Cohnella abietis: one gene and its partner. The protein of the gene in region 2 interacts with the protein of the main gene of each other region in a pairwise test. Links are inferred from orthologs where the notes say so. Each region holds a gene or a part of one and is shown on either strand. Other genes may lie near its edges.

Region 1 (7,258 bases), 3.8 Mb from region 2 along the record:
ATCCAAGAAGTGTATGACGATTGCAGGGTGGAATACGCAGAAGCCGAGAACCTTATTCTTCAAGCTACAAATCAAGCGGAAGCCAATTTTCATTCTTCTAATGAAAGAAATGCTTTAGCTGTTTATAATGGGGCATCATGGACACGGAGTGATCTTGCTGCAGTACCATTAAGTGTGAACTCGCATTCCACAGGGACTTGGAAGGATGGACAAGGGCGCTTGCTTGAAGCGCAATGGACGGAGAGTGGTTGGCTGATTTATGCCGAGGCTATTCCTTCACTCGGATATTCGAAGATTCAATGGGAGGACACGCCTTCTGAGGCAGAAAGGTTGGTCCCATTTGCAAGCACTGAATCCGGAATTGTGACGCCATTCTATGAGTTGGAATGGAACGAGCAGGGGCAACTGATTCGAATATTTGACCGTTCTACAGAGCGCGAGGTTCTCCTCAAGGGAGCTCGGGGAAATGTTTTTCAAGTATTCGAGGACAAGCCATTGTATTCTGATGCTTGGGACATTGATATTTTCTATAAGGAGAAAATGCGGGAAATATCCGAATTGCGTAAAGTGAGTGTCATTGAGCTCGGAGCTTTAAGAGCGGTGGTTAGGTTTGAGTGGGGCTATATGGATTCCACGATTGAACAAGATTTAATCATATACGCGCACTCTCGCCGGATTGATTTTGCTACTCGTGTAGATTGGCAAGAGACGCAGCAATTACTCAAGTCTGCCTTTGCGGTCGACATTAAGTCGACGGAAGCGACTTATGACATTCAGTTCGGCAATGTTAAACGCCCGACGCATTGGAATACGAGTTGGGATTATGCACGCTTTGAAACGGTCGGACATCAATGGGCGGATCTATCGGAGCAGGGCTATGGCGTTAGCTTGCTTAATGATTGCAAATACGGCTACGACATTAAGGGGAATCTCATGAGGCTGTCGCTTCTGAAATCGGGGCTATATCCAGATAGCTCTGCGGACAAAGGAAAACATGAGTTCACCTATTCTCTCTATCCTCATGAGCACTCTTGGTATGAAGGTGCTACTGTCCAAGAAGCTTGGTGCCTCAATAATCCGATTAGTGTTCGGAAGGACAGTCCTATTCAGGTTGAAGCGTCTTTATTTCAATTATCTGCGGATAACCTTCTCATTGATGCCGTTAAGAAAGCGGAGGATAGCGAAGCTATCATTGTCCGTTATCATGAATTTGCAGGTGCCCGTGGTCATATAGAGCTCACGAGTGGATTGAAAATTGCAAGCTGGCAGGAATGCGATCTGTTAGAGCGTCCTATTGGGGAAATCACTCTCGGTGCTACCGTTCGGGCCATGGTCATGCCTTATGAAATAAAGACTTATCGAATTGAGCTTGAATAATTAACTTATAATTGATCCAAAACAAGAGTGGCTGTCCCGTAAGATAACTTATAGGGCAGCCTCTCGCTATGTCTATCGATTATAGTTTTTGCGGGGAAGTATCTCCTTCCGGTTGTTGGTTGAGATCGTGAAATCTGAATGGGTAAAAGATAACAAGGAGATTTCACGATCTCAAAGACAAACGCTTCGCTCCTACAGGAGATACTTCCCCTCTTTTCTTATCGATTACTGAAAGTACAAATACAAAGAAACCTCTCTTTAGTCAAAATGGAATTGGCGAGCAACCATTTAAGAGATGAGGTTTCTTTTTACATTCAATATACCTTGGACCAACTTTATCTGCCAATGGATTATGGTTGGCTTGCGCTTGAGCATAATCTGCTTAAGCAAGCAACAGTTGGATCAAAAACAAAAGGTGTTGGCGCAGGAGTAACCTCCTGAACCAACACCTTTCGTTTGAACGTCAAAGCAACTATTCTATTAGCCTTCGAGCAGCAATGTTTCCGGATCTTCGAGCATATCCTTGATTTTGACAAGGAATTGTACAGCCTCTGCACCATCAACAATTCTGTGATCATAGGACAATGCAATGTACATCATTGGGCGGTTCTCCATGCGTGTCGCGTCGATAGCGATCGGACGAAGCTGGATCTTGTGCATACCTAGAATTCCGACTTGAGGTGCATTCAAGATAGGCGTGGATAGCAAGGAGCCGAATACACCGCCATTAGTAATCGTGAATGTTCCGCCTTGAAGCTCGGACAATTCTAACGTGTTATTACGAGCTTTGCCAGCCAATTGACCGATAGTACGCTCAATTTCAGCAAATCCGAGACGGTCTGCCTCGCGCAAGACAGGAACAACTAATCCTTCTTTAGCGGAGACGGCAATACCGATATCGTAATATTTCTTAACGATGATGTCCTCACCGTTAATTTCTGCATTCAGATGAGGGAATGCCTTCAATGCGCCAACGACAGCTTTCGTGAAGAAGGACATAAAGCCTAATCCAACTTCATGCTTCTCTTTGAAGGAATCTTTACGACGTTTACGAATTTCGAGAATAGCTGACATATCAACTTCATTGAAAGTCGTGAGCATCGCAGCAGTTTGTTGCGCTTCAACTAGGCGTTTCGCAATCGTTAAGCGACGGCGAGACATACGCTTGCGCTCTTCCGGCTTGTTCGAGTTTGTAGTCGGTTTGTCCGCCGCAGCCGCTTTAGGTGCAGCTTGTTGCGCAGGCACGCTTGCAGCAGCACCTGCAGATGCAACATCGCTAGAATGAACACGTCCAATTGGGTCGCGCGTTGTAAGTGTGCTGAGATCGATTCCCTTCTCACGAGCAAGCTTTCTAGCAGCAGGAGTAGCAAGAGTAGAGCTGTTATCCACGCTGACGGCAGGAGCAGCAGCTTTTACAGGAGCTGGAGTGCTTTCCTGTGGAGCTGGAGCCGCAGCTACTGCTGCTGGAGCCGTAGGAGCTGCAACTGCTTGACCAGCCGCACCAATTTTACCAACAGATTCTCCGATTTTAACAGTATCCCCTTCATTCATGAGAATAGCTGCAATAACACCATCCTGATCGGCGCTAATTTCCAAGTTTACTTTGTCTGTTTCCAGCTCTAGCAAGAGGTCGCCTTGTTGAACGGAATCTCCTACTTTGACGATCCACTTGGAAATCGTTCCTTCCGTAATGGATTCACCCATTGCTGGTACTATTATGTCATGCATTGCTGTTACCTCCCGGTTTTAATAGCCGTTTTCTTTTTCTGAACTAATGCTTGATTAATAATAAATTGTTGCTCGAAAACATGGATCTGCTGGTATCCGCTCGCCGGGCTTGAGCGCTTCGGACGACCGTTGTAGCTAACTGTAACCGATTTTGATCCAATAAGATCGCGGATGCGTGGCTCTATATAGCTCCAAGCGCCCATATTTTTAGGCTCCTCTTGAACCCATACCACTTCGGTAAGGTTCGGGAAACGGTCAATAATTGCTTGAATTTCTTGACGTGGGAACGGATAGAGCTGTTCAACACGGACGATATGCAACCAATCCCGGTTAACATCGGCTGATTTATCGAGCTCTTCTGCCAGATCAACAGAAACTTTACCCGTACATAGGACGAGTCGTTCGATACGAGCAGGGTGCTCTCCAAGTCCGGATTGTTCCACAACCGTCTGGAATGTGCCTTCGCTAAGCAGAGACGCGGAGGACGCAACATAAGGATTACGAATCATACTCTTAGGCGCCATAACAATAAGCGGACGAGCAGCGTCTGTATTGATCTCAGCTGCTTGACGGCGGAGTAAGTGGAAATATTGCGCCGCACTCGATAAGTAAGCGACAGTCCAGTTTCCTTCACCTGATAATTGCAGGAAGCGTTCCATTCTAGCACTGGAATGCTCCGGTCCTTGACCTTCATAGCCGTGTGGAAGCAGCATAACCAAACCAGAGCGCTGTGTCCATTTTGATTGACCTGCAGATATGAATTGATCAATTAGAACCTGAGCGGCATTCACGAAGTCTCCGTATTGAGCTTCCCAAATAACCATTGTTTCCGGTGCATATACATTGTAGCCATATTCCAAGCCAAGAACACCAGCTTCTGATAGCGGGCTATTATGGATGGCGAAGGAAGCCTTTGCTTCTGGCAGGCTGTGAAGCGGGCAGAAGGTATCGCCAGTTACGGAATCATGGAGTACAAGGTTCCGATGAGCGAAGGTTGCACGCTCGACGTCTTGACCGCTTAATCTAAGTGGTCTTCCGTCTGCAAGGATGGAAGCAAACGCAAGCGTTTCAGCATGTCCCCAATCAACCTTCTCACCCTCATTCAATGCGTCCGACCGGCGCTCAAGAATGCGTTGAAGCTTCCCATAAACGCTGAAGGATTTTGGCCAGCTAAGCAGCCCTTTATTGATATCGCGAAGCTTATCGATTGAGACAGCAGTAACCGACTTAGAAGCTTCAAGATTGTAAGGCTTAGGCTGCGTTTGTTGAATAGGATTTTTGTGATCCTGTCCTTTGACCTCATCATAAGCCGTCTTCAGCTTATTCTGTACGTCGCGCTTAATCTGTTCTGCACCTTCGGCAGACAGGAAGCCTTCACGAACCAATTTGTCCGCATAAAGCTGACTAACAGTCTTATGAGACTTAACCTTCTTATAAATAAGAGGCTGAGTCGTTTCTGGATCATCAGTTTCATTATGACCATATCGACGATACCCAATAAGGTCGACTAAGAAATCCTTCTTGAATAGCGTACGATACTCACTAGCCATCCGAGCAGCAGCCAAGCAGGCTTCTGGATCGTCAGCATTAACGTGAACAATCGGGATTTCGAAGCCTTTAGCTAAGTCGCTGGCATAATGAGTTGAACGGGAATCATGGCTTTCCGTTGTAAAGCCGATTCGGTTGTTAGCGATAATATGAATGGTTCCACCGCTAGTGTAGCCCTTTAGATTGTTGAAGTTGAGCGTTTCGGCAACAATACCTTCTCCTGAGAAGGCTGCATCTCCGTGTATGATGATGGAAGCAGCTAGATCCAAATTCTGAACCGGATATCCTGGCTTGCTTCTATCTTCCTGTGCTGCACGTGCAAAGCCGCCAACGACAGGGTTTACATATTCAAGATGGCTTGGGTTATTAGCAAGTGTGATCCGAGTTTCAGCCGTTTCGCCAGAGTGGATGGAACGATTAGCACCTAAATGGTATTTAACGTCGCCAGTCCAACCGTAGTTAATGCTGAGAGAGCCTTCAGACGGTAGAATTTTTTTGTTAGCGGAGTTTTGGAACTCCGAGAAAATGTTGCCGTAAGGCTTGCCCAGAACGTGGGCGAGCACATTCAAGCGTCCGCGGTGAGCCATACCCATGACAATATGACGAGCGCCGTCATTTGTGAGCTCATGCACGATTTCATCTGTAAGTGGAATAAGCGCTTCTACACCTTCTGCGGAAAAACGCTTCTGACCTACAAATGTACGCTGCAGAAAATCCTCGAACTGTTCAGCCTCGAGTAATTTTCTAAGTAATGTTTCTTTTTCTGAGTTAAGGAGCTTTGTAGAAGGAATGACGACTTCTGCTCGGTCATTCAGCCATTTGCGTTCGTGCTCGTCGTGAACGTGTCCGAATTCGAAAGCAATCGATCCGGTATACACTTCGCGGAGCTTCTGAACGGCTTCCAAAGCAGTTTTCATCGGATAAGGTGCATCTTCCCATACGCATTCAGGAGGAAGCTTCAACAAATCGTCTTCTGTCAGTCCGTATGTGCTTGGCTCAATCATCTTCGAGCTAGCTTTAATGCTGAGATCAAGTGGATCAATATCGGCCGCAAGATGACCGAATGAACGTATATTCCAAGCTAATTGACCAGCTGCAATCGCTTTCTTAAGTAGAACTGTATCCACGGATGTCGACCCATTGCGAGCTGACGAAGGCTCCGTTGAAGCAGTTTGAGGTCTCGTTACCGGCGAATCGCCGCGGGGAGGAGCACCATACTGAGCAAATAGCTCTCGATATTGCGGACTAACAGCTTCCGCATTTTGTAAGTAAATGTCGTATTGTTCTTGGATGTAGCCTAGATTGGGCCCGAAAAATTGTTGCCACTGTCCTTGCATCAATTCATTATTATCTGACATTGTGCATCCCTCTGCATTCATGTTAGTCATACTCGGGCACAATTCCTATGAAGCCAGAAGCACCCTTCTTTATTCTAATGTATTTCTTTGTTCAAAAATAGTGATGATTTAGCATCGGAATGATCTATTTAATAGATCATTGTGGATAGTCCCCATATAAGATTAGATTGCTCTATTAAAGCCCAAATGACTCTTAAGGAATGAAATTGATTTTCCAAGTCAATAGCATAAAATTTTCGACTATTTCAGTTCATTTTCTCATTTCATTATTATGTTCTATTCTTTACGATTAAATAATGGATTAACATCCAATTATTATATATGATCTTCATATAGGTAGCATAGGAACGACAAGAGGGGGATTCCATGTACAAGCTGCTGATCGTGGATGATGAAGCATTAGTTAGGGAAGCGATCAAGGAACAGATGGATTGGGAGCAGCTAGGATTTATATGTATAGGGGATTGTGAGGATGGTGTGGAAGCTCTTGCATTTATTAAGCGTGAGAGACCTGATGTCGTCCTAACTGATATTGGAATGCCGTTCATGAATGGTATCGAGCTAACACGTGAGTTGGCGGAAAATGATCCGACTGTGAAGGTCATTATTCTAACGGGGTACGATGATTTCGAGTTTGCACAGCAGGCTTTGAAATTGCAAGCCACAGACTATATTTTGAAACCGATTACAGCGGCTGAGCTTGAGACGGTCATTCGTAGAGTGGGGTCAGAGCTAGATGCCGAAAGAAGGCAGAGCCAAGATCTTGAGCTGCTGAAGCGTCAACTGATGGAAAGTCTGCCGCAGCTGAAAGAGCGCTTTTTGGAGCGTCTTGTATCTGTACCGATGCCCCTTAAGCAACTGCAGGAGAGACTCAGTTATTTTCAAATTCAATGGAACGGCCCTTCATTAATCGAGCTAGCTATAGATGTGGACGAATTTGAGCTAAGCTTGCCATCGACTTTATTCGACCAGGACCTTATTCGATTTGCCGTATACAATATTGCGCAAGAAATTACAGCTAAATACTCAGGGACGGTTATATTCAGGGATCGGGAAAATCGTGTGCTCGTCCTACTATCAGGTGAGGATAGCGATCAAATTCAGGAATTAGCTATGCTTGTTGCAGAGGAAATTCATAGTGCGGTTAATTCTTTTTTACCCATAAAAATTTCAATAGGCATCGGCCATACATCCAAATGGGAGGACAATATTTTACTTGTTCATCGCTCTGCTTTATCAGCGTTGGA
Region 2 (8,259 bases):
CCATGAAGCCTGAGCAGAAAATCGTCATCGCACGCCAGCTAGCGCGTCTGGGCGTAGATACTATTGAACCAGGCTTTGCTATTTCAAGTCCTGGGGAGTTTCAAGCGATACAGCAAATTTCACGCGAGCTGCAAAATGTAGAAATATGCGGATTTGCCCGTTGCGTTAAAGCAGACATTGATTCGGCTGTTGCCGCCACGCAGGATGCTGCACGCCGCCGTCTACATCTGTTCATATCGGCTTCTCAAATCCATTTGGATTTCCAGCTCCGCAAGACGCAGGACGAGGTCATCGAGATGCTTCGCGGGATGGTCGCTTATGGAAAGCAATTCGTAGATCAAATAGAATTTTCACCGATGGATGCTTCGCGCTCTAGCGAAGAGTTCCTGTTCAGGGTCGTTGAGGCGGCTATAGAAGAAGGGGCGACAATTATTAACATCCCGGATACGATGGGATATGCATTGCCAGAGGAATTCGGACCATTGTTCACACGGGTTCGCGAAGGTGTGCGCGGCGGAGATAAAGTGATCTATAGTACCCATTGTCATAATGATTTGGGCTTAGCGGTTGCTAACAGCTTAGCTGCTATCCGCCATGGTGTCACTCAGGTTGAGGTGAGTGTAAATGGGGTTGGCGAGCGTGCAGGGAATTGCTCCTTGGAGGAGCTGGTTATGGCTATTGAAACCCGCGGGGATTCGATGGGGGTAGAAACTGGAATTGTCACCGAGCATATATATGAAACCTCTCGGATGGTGAGCCGCACGATGCATTTTCCAATTGCATTTAACAAACCGATTGTTGGACGTAATGCCTTCCAGCATGAGTCAGGCATCCATCAGGATGGCTTGCTGAAAAACCGCAATACCTATGAAATCATGGATCCGGAAGCAATGGGTATTCCACGTAGCATGATTATTCTGGGCAAGCATTCAGGACGACATGCGATTAAGCATAAAATTTCCGAATTCGGAGTTAAATTAAACGATGCTGAAATGGAGGATTTCTATAACCGTTTCAAGGAGAAGGCTGATGAGCAGAAAATCATTACAGACGACGTTATGATGCAGCTGTTGGGAGAATCAACAGACACTATCGTGCAGCCGTACTCGTTGGTTGATCTGCAAGTGTTGGCAGGGTCGAGCCGTTCCCGTATCGCCTCCATCACCATATATAGCTCAGCCGATGGGAAAGAGCAAACCTACACGGGTGCTGGTGAAGGACCGCTTGAAGCAGTGATCCAATGCATTCGCGAGGCGATGCCTGTCGACGCTATATTCGAGGATTTGGAGATACATTCGTTGTCGACGGGCGAGGATGCCTTCGGAGAAGCCGTTGTAACTGTATCAAGCGGAGACCAAAGAAATATCGGAACTGCGATTCATCGGGATATTATTTTGGCGGCAGCCAGAGCTTACGTTTCAGCGGTTAATGGTGTAATACTCGCTCGTAAAATAAGCGAAGCCCATAAAGAAGCATCCGGGGAGTAGAGGTTAATCCTATGGAGCAAATACTGAAATACTATGACTCGTTCGATGAATGGGGGAGGCTCGATAGGGAACCAATTGAGTTCATGGTTAACCTCCATCATATCCAGAAAAACCTTCCCCCTAAGGGGCGGATTCTCGATATCGGCGCGGGACCTGGGAAGTATTCTATTGCTCTTTCTGAGCTTGGGTATGAGGTCAACCTTGCTGATCTTACGCCAAAACTCGTTGAGATGGCGAAGCTTAAGGCGAGGGAAGCTGGAGTACTAGAACGGTTTAATGGATTCCACGTTGTCGATGCCAGGGATATGAGCAGCTTCAAGGATGAGCAGTTCGATGCTTGCTTAATGCTCGGGCCAATGTATCATCTACAGACGGAAGAGGATCGTTCTAAAGCGATTCGTGAATTGCATCGGGTTACGAAGAAAGGTGGTCCAGTATTCGTCGCCTTCATGTCCAGATTAAAGCATCTCACAACTTCCATGATGTTTCCCGGGGCTTGGAAGCCGAACGATACTTCCCAAGGGCTAGCTGATTTTCTGGCATCGGGAATATTCAATCATAGCGATGAAGGAAGGTTCACGGGTGCTTATTATTTCGACATTGACGAAATCAACCCTCTCATGGAGGCTCATGGGCTCAAGAGCGTGAAGCTAATAAGCTCAGAGAGCGTTGCCGGATCGATGAATACAGAGCAATGGAACTATTGGAGACAGCGAGGCGAAGAAGAATTCGGGCAAGTGATGCAAATCGTCATGAAGGCGTCTGAAAGTCCCTACATTCTCGGGGCAGCGTCGCATCTATTGTATATAGGGGAAAAGCAATAAGAACGGGCTGTTCCGTAAGTGTGAAAATCACTTGCTGAGCAGCCTGTTTAAGATTTTGGGCGTAACGATTTATAAGTTGAAGCTAGTTTCGTTGTCCAACTTATCCAATTGTAGATCAATAAGTGATGTGGACAAAGTTATCCACACCCCCTGTGTGTAATGTGGATAAGAGCTAATAACCCTTGCTACATATAGGGTTGGAGGTTATTGAAAGTGGGATCAATTTTTCAGCCCTTTTGTGTGGAAAGTGTGGATAATGTGGATAAAACGGTGGAAAACTGTGCCATTACGCAATAGAGGACAAAAAAATGCTTGCGTACCAAGAGGTGGTTGGGGATAGAAGATCTTTCCCCACTGACTCTTCCTGCACGCAAGCTGTGTATAACTGTGTGAACAACTTATTTTCCAGTAATTCTACGATTCTTCCATTAAAGCTTCCCAAGTCTGAAAGGCTTCATCTAAAGCAGCACGTGTTTTATCCGCTTCGGCTTGTTTTTCTCTTAACTTCATATAATCCGTAACCATCTCTGGGGAAGCCATCTCAAGCTCAAGAGCAGAAAGCTCATTCTCTAGTCGAGAAATGTCTGCTTCGGCTTGCTCACGTTTACGTATTCTTGCTCTGTCCTCACGTTTCGCCTGCTTGTCCGCTTCGTAGTTACTGACAGCGGGTTGGGCAGCTTGTGAGCTAGAGTTATTTAATTCCGTTTCCCATTCTTTCATTTCTCGCTTTTTAACAACCATTTCGTCATAATTTCCTAGGAAATGCTCAGTCCCATCTGATGCTAATTCAACAATACGGTCAGCAATTCGGTTAAGGAAGTAGCGATCATGGGAAACGAAAATGAGAGTGCCGTCATATTCATCCAAGGCGCCCTCTAGTACCTCGCGGCTCATCAGATCCAGATGGTTCGTCGGCTCATCGAGCAGAAGAACATTCGCTTTGCGCAGCATCAGCTTCGATAAAGCGACTCTTGCCTTCTCTCCTCCGCTTAAGGAGCTAATCTTCTTGCGAACATCGTCACCGCTAAATAAGAAATTGCCAAGAACCGTACGAATTTCTGCTTCAGGATGCTGGGCAAATGCGCTCCAGACTTCCTCTAAAACTGTATTCGCTGGATTCAGCTCTCTTTGCTCTTGATCGTAGTAACCAAGCGAGACGCCAGCCCCCCATTCAATGACACCTGTGCGTAGCGGTAATTTATCGATAAGTGCTCGGAGCAAAGTCGTCTTGCCGACCCCGTTAGGTCCAAGCAAAGCGAGTCTCTCTCCTCTTTTTACCTCGAAGGACACATTACGAAACAAGGGAGCCATCTCTTCCTTAGGAGCAGCAGAACAATTAATGGCTCTAAGAACCTCTTTGCCGCTCCGGCGCTCCGTAGAAAAGGAAAAGCTCGCTTGCTTTAAAGTGCCGGGCTTCTCTAAGCGTTCAATTCTCTCCAGCGCATTGCGCCTGCTTTGGGCACGTCGAGTCGTCGAGGCACGGACAATATTTCGTTGTACGAAATCCTCCATACGGGATATTTCCTTGCGCTGCTGATCGTATAGCTTGATTTGTTGTGCATAAGCTGCTGCCTTTAAGTCCATGAATCGGCTGTAATTGCCAGTATATCGTGTGGCTGCATGACGCTCGATTTCGACTATGGCTGTAACGGTGGCATCGAGGAAATATCGGTCATGGGAGACGATAACCATAGCACCAGCATAAGATCTCAGATACTGCTCTAACCAAGTAAGGGTGTCAATATCCAGGTGATTGGTAGGCTCATCTAGCAATAGCAGCTCAGGTTGGACAAGTAGCAGTCTGGCAAGCGCAAGACGCGTCCGTTGCCCCCCGCTAAGCGAGGAAACCTCCGTATCAGGAGAAAAGTCTCCAAAGCCCATTCCGTGAAGAATGCTGCGGATGCGGTTTTTCATTTCGAACCCGCCATTTTCCCGGAATTTCTCGCTTACGTCAGCATACTGAGCTAGCAAAGCTTCGTATCGTTCTGGATTTTCTAGCTCTTGGGGATCTGCTACCCGGTTTTCCAACGCTAATAATGCTCGCTCTTGATCCAGTAGAGGACCGAACGCAGAATTCATTTCTTCCATTAGAGTACGATGTCCTTGAAGGCCGCCATTTTGAGCCAAATAACCGACCTTAAGCTCTCTCGGCTTGGATACGGAACCCGTATCAGCGGTTAGCTCACCGGCCAGGATACGTAAGAAGGTTGATTTGCCGGCTCCATTGACACCTACAAGACCAATGCGATCGCGCTCATTGATTTGCAGAGATACCCCATCTAGTACAGGGGTAACGCCGTAATGCTTTGTAATGCTGGATGCTTGTAATAGCAAGAGGAATCCCTCCGAAAATTTCGATTCATTCTTGCTACAAGTGTACCGTAAACATATAAGAAAAGTCCAAGTCGTTATTCTTTGGCGAAAATAGACATAAAATGATAAAATGAAAATAACTTTTCTACGGATTTTCAAAAGGTAGGCCAATCGCTCATGAATAATGCTCAGAGTAATTACGATAAGGTGGAGTGGCGACGCCGGATGACCGCCATAAGGGACGGGCTATCACCCGAGGATCGAGATAATTATTCTTTACGATTATGTCGTCTAATCGAGCTTGAATTATTGAGCCCACTTCGCCAAGAGCGTTCACGCTCTTTGAATATTTGCGTGTACGCGCCTTTTCGCTCGGAAGCATCTCCGCTCCCTTTGCTCTCAAGCTGCTGGGAAAGGGGAGACCATCTATTCGCGCCAAGAATTTTGCCAGACAGAGAAGGAATGGAGTTGCGTAAGGTCGAAGCACTGACTAACTGGATTCCGGGGAAGTGGGGGGTTCCGGAGCCCGACCCGCTACAAACCTTGCTGGCAGAACAATCACAAGCTCTCGATGTCGTACTCGTACCTGGTCTTGCTTTTACGAAAGAAGGATCTCGATTGGGTTACGGCGGGGGGTATTATGATCGCTTATATGCAGATAGACTAGGCTTTAGCAACCCAAAGACGTTGTGGATAGGCTTCGCTTTTGCTAACCAGGTCATAGCCGACCCATTGCCTATGGAGACGCATGATCTTCCTCTAGATGGATTGGCAACGAACGAGCAGGTTATTTGGTTTAATTAGGGGGGAAATAGCGGATAGCTTGAAAGTTGGTTGACTTATTACAATGTGCAAGGTCATTTACGTATAGTGGACAACTATGCTTAAACGGTCTAACATTTGATTAAAAGATACGATCACGATAAAGCTCGTATTCATGGGAGCGGGGGGATGGAGCATGCGTTGGAAGGTCGCTTTATTGACAGCTAGTGATAAAGGCTCGCGAGGGGAACGCGAAGATACGAGCGCTCAGGTTATACGTGAATTAATTGAGGAAGAGCTTCATGGGGACATCATTGATTATCGGATTGTGCCGGATGATCAAGATGAAATAAGAGCAGCACTAATAGAAATGGCCGATTATTATCAGGCAGACCTTATATTGACGACTGGTGGAACAGGTCTGGCATTCCGTGACGTTACACCTGAAGCGACATTAATGATCGCGGAAAGAATTGTTCCTGGAATTGCAGAGGCGATGCGGGCTACCGTTATTCAGCGCTCGCGTAAGGGAATGCTTTTTCGCGGGATTTGTGCGATACGCGGTCGTACCTTGATTCTGAACTTACCTGGAGATCCTAAGGGCGTTCATGAGCATTTGATGGCGGTAATGGACGTTCTACCAGAAGCATTGGATCAGGTAAAAGGATTGCGTGGGGAGCAGTAGATAACAGCTTCCTAGTTTCTTTCGTGGCAAGGAATAATGCTTATTAGTCCGCTATGTTAAGTGAACAGAATGCTACCTGGATTTAGACATATAATTGTCAATGATAATGACTATTTCCTGTAACAAGGGTATGATATGATACTGATACTGGGCGGAATGCCGGTAGTTGCCGACGATGAAACCTTATATTTCTATCGATGTTTTTTGCCGAGAAATTTGGCTGGATATACCGTAATAAAGGAACATATTATCGAAATGGTCTGCGACAGATTATGCCGTCGCTAGAACTGGGAAACGGAGGTTTATTTATGTCAGGAATTGGTGCTTCGGGTATGATTTTACTCGTAATCGTTGCTTTGCTGCTGTTCGGACCGAACAAGCTACCTGAATTGGGAAGAGCATTCGGACGCACGCTCCGTGAGTTCAAGAAGGGCGCTAATGAGCTGATGGATGATACTAAGGAACGTCCAGCAGCAAACCGCGTGGAAGTGTCATCGGAAGATACACAGCCGAAAGCTGAACGACGTCTGCCTGAATAAGGTATGAACATTACACAAAAAGGGGCTGTCCCTCATCGCAGATGAATCATTTGCGAAAGGGGCAGCCCTGTTGTTGCATGGAGGCGAATAAGGATGAAGGATAGTTCAAGTGCTCGGCAGGATGAAAACTGGATGCCGATAATGGAGCATTTAGGTGAGCTACGTAAAAGAATTATATACTGTTTAATTGTATTTGTACTTGGACTGGTCGGAGGCTTATTCGGTGCCCAGCCTGTCTTTGATTATTTAGTTGCTGCAGCCCCTACGGAAAATCTTAAGCTAAATGTGTTTTCTCCTTGGGATGCGATTGGCTTATATATGAAATTTGCCATTATCATTTCTTTTATTCTGGCCATTCCCCATACGATGTTCCAATTGTGGGCATTTGTGCGTCCCGCGCTCGGGAAACAAGAGCAGAGAGCGACGCTACGCTATGTTCCATGGGCCTTAGTCATGTTTCTAATCGGACTTGCGTTTTCCTATTTCGTCGTTTTTCCGATGGCCTATTTGTTTACAGAGAAAATTACCGAGACTATGGGACTAGAACAAACCTATGGAGTAGCGCAATACTTCGCCTTTTTGTTCAACATTCTCATTCCTATTTCCTTGCTGTTCGAGCTACCGCTTGTCATTCTGTTCTTAAGTCGGATAGGTATTGTGACCCCGGATCTTCTCAAAAGGATTCGTAAGGTTGCATGGTTTGTCCTAATCATAATTGGAGTAATGATTACTCCGCCCGATGTCGTTTCGGATTTATTAGTGGCAGTTCCACTGATTCTGCTTTATGAATTAAGCGTACTTTTGTCAAGAATAGCTTACGGCAAACGAATGAAAGCACGTGAGAAAAGAGAACTAGAGGATTCAGAATAAGAACTAGTCCTTTCCTACTGAACCCAAAAACAAAACCTTCCATAAAGAAGCAGAATGTGTCAAATTTCGTATTCCAAATGCCGAAATTATGGTACACTTGTCTCAGGTAAGGGCTTACATGTTCAGGGACAATTAGGGAGGGGCAAAGGCATGCGTGATATGACCTTAGGTCGCAAAATTACGATCGGTTATGTTGGGTTAATCGTGTTATTGGTTTTAGCATTTGTATTGTTATTAACAGGCATGGATCTAACGGATCATAAAGCCTTGTTCGTCGAAGTCATTATTATTTTCGTTGTTTTGGCGGGTGGGGCTGGCTTTGGGTTAATGTGGCTAACGCGTAATTTGACCGAGTCTATTGGTGGGGTAACGTCTGCGTTGCGAAATATCGCTTCCTCCGGCGGTGATTTAACAAGAAGAATACATATCCGTTCTACAGATGAGATGGGTGATCTCGCTAACGCGGCGAATCATATGCTTGACGGCCTGCAGAAGATGATGAAGGAGCTTCGCGATAGCACGGCTGAGCTAGCAGCTTCTGCTATTCAGCTTCAGCAGGGAGCAACCGAGAATGCTCGTGTGAGCAGTGAAGTGTCTAAAGCGGTAGAGAAGGTTGCGGCCGGCTCAGAGACACAGGTTGCCCAGTCGCAAGAAATTTCTGCAACGATGCAAGAAACACTGGATGGTTTGAATCAGGTAGCTTCAACGACTACCGGAGTATCTGACGCAGCCCAAACGACTGTTAGTCGTGCAGCAGCTGGCTCTGAATTGCTGCAATC

Evidence for each region.
Region 1: the proteins of abc-f (region 2) and KCTCHS21_RS23675 interact in binary tests that used the Escherichia coli proteins (3 or more experiments, as listed by UniProt). The link is inferred for Cohnella abietis from one-to-one orthologs.

Annotation. Positions count from the first base shown.
Region 1 is NZ_AP019400.1:5,335,216-5,342,473, reverse strand. What follows is about bases 2,911-6,391. They hold KCTCHS21_RS23675 (2-oxoglutarate dehydrogenase E1 component), read right to left. Parts: upstream 6,012-6,391; coding sequence 3,111-6,011; downstream 2,911-3,110. Other genes in these bases: KCTCHS21_RS23670 (response regulator), read left to right, coding at 6,378-6,391; odhB (2-oxoglutarate dehydrogenase complex dihydrolipoyllysine-residue succinyltransferase), read right to left, coding at 2,911-3,105. Also shown: KCTCHS21_RS23685 (alpha-mannosidase), read left to right, coding at 1-1,377; KCTCHS21_RS31265 (hypothetical protein), read left to right, coding at 1,645-1,818; more of odhB, read right to left, coding at 1,858-2,910; more of KCTCHS21_RS23670, read left to right, coding at 6,392-7,258. UniProt on the Escherichia coli protein: E1 component of the 2-oxoglutarate dehydrogenase (OGDH) complex which catalyzes the decarboxylation of 2-oxoglutarate, the first step in the conversion of 2-oxoglutarate to succinyl-CoA and CO(2).
Region 2 is NZ_AP019400.1:1,511,536-1,519,794, forward strand. What follows is about bases 2,186-5,144. They hold abc-f (ribosomal protection-like ABC-F family protein), read right to left. Parts: upstream 4,646-5,144; coding sequence 2,726-4,645; downstream 2,186-2,725. Other genes in these bases: KCTCHS21_RS06100 (class I SAM-dependent methyltransferase), read left to right, coding at 2,186-2,311; KCTCHS21_RS06110 (5-formyltetrahydrofolate cyclo-ligase), read left to right, coding at 4,802-5,144. Also shown: KCTCHS21_RS06095 (2-isopropylmalate synthase), read left to right, coding at 1-1,487; more of KCTCHS21_RS06100, read left to right, coding at 1,499-2,185; more of KCTCHS21_RS06110, read left to right, coding at 5,145-5,428; KCTCHS21_RS06115 (MogA/MoaB family molybdenum cofactor biosynthesis protein), read left to right, coding at 5,583-6,071; tatA (twin-arginine translocase TatA/TatE family subunit), read left to right, coding at 6,380-6,610; twin-arginine translocase subunit TatC, read left to right, coding at 6,704-7,480; KCTCHS21_RS06130 (methyl-accepting chemotaxis protein), read left to right, coding at 7,631-8,259. UniProt on the Escherichia coli protein: Genetic data indicate it may be involved in ribosome assembly or function.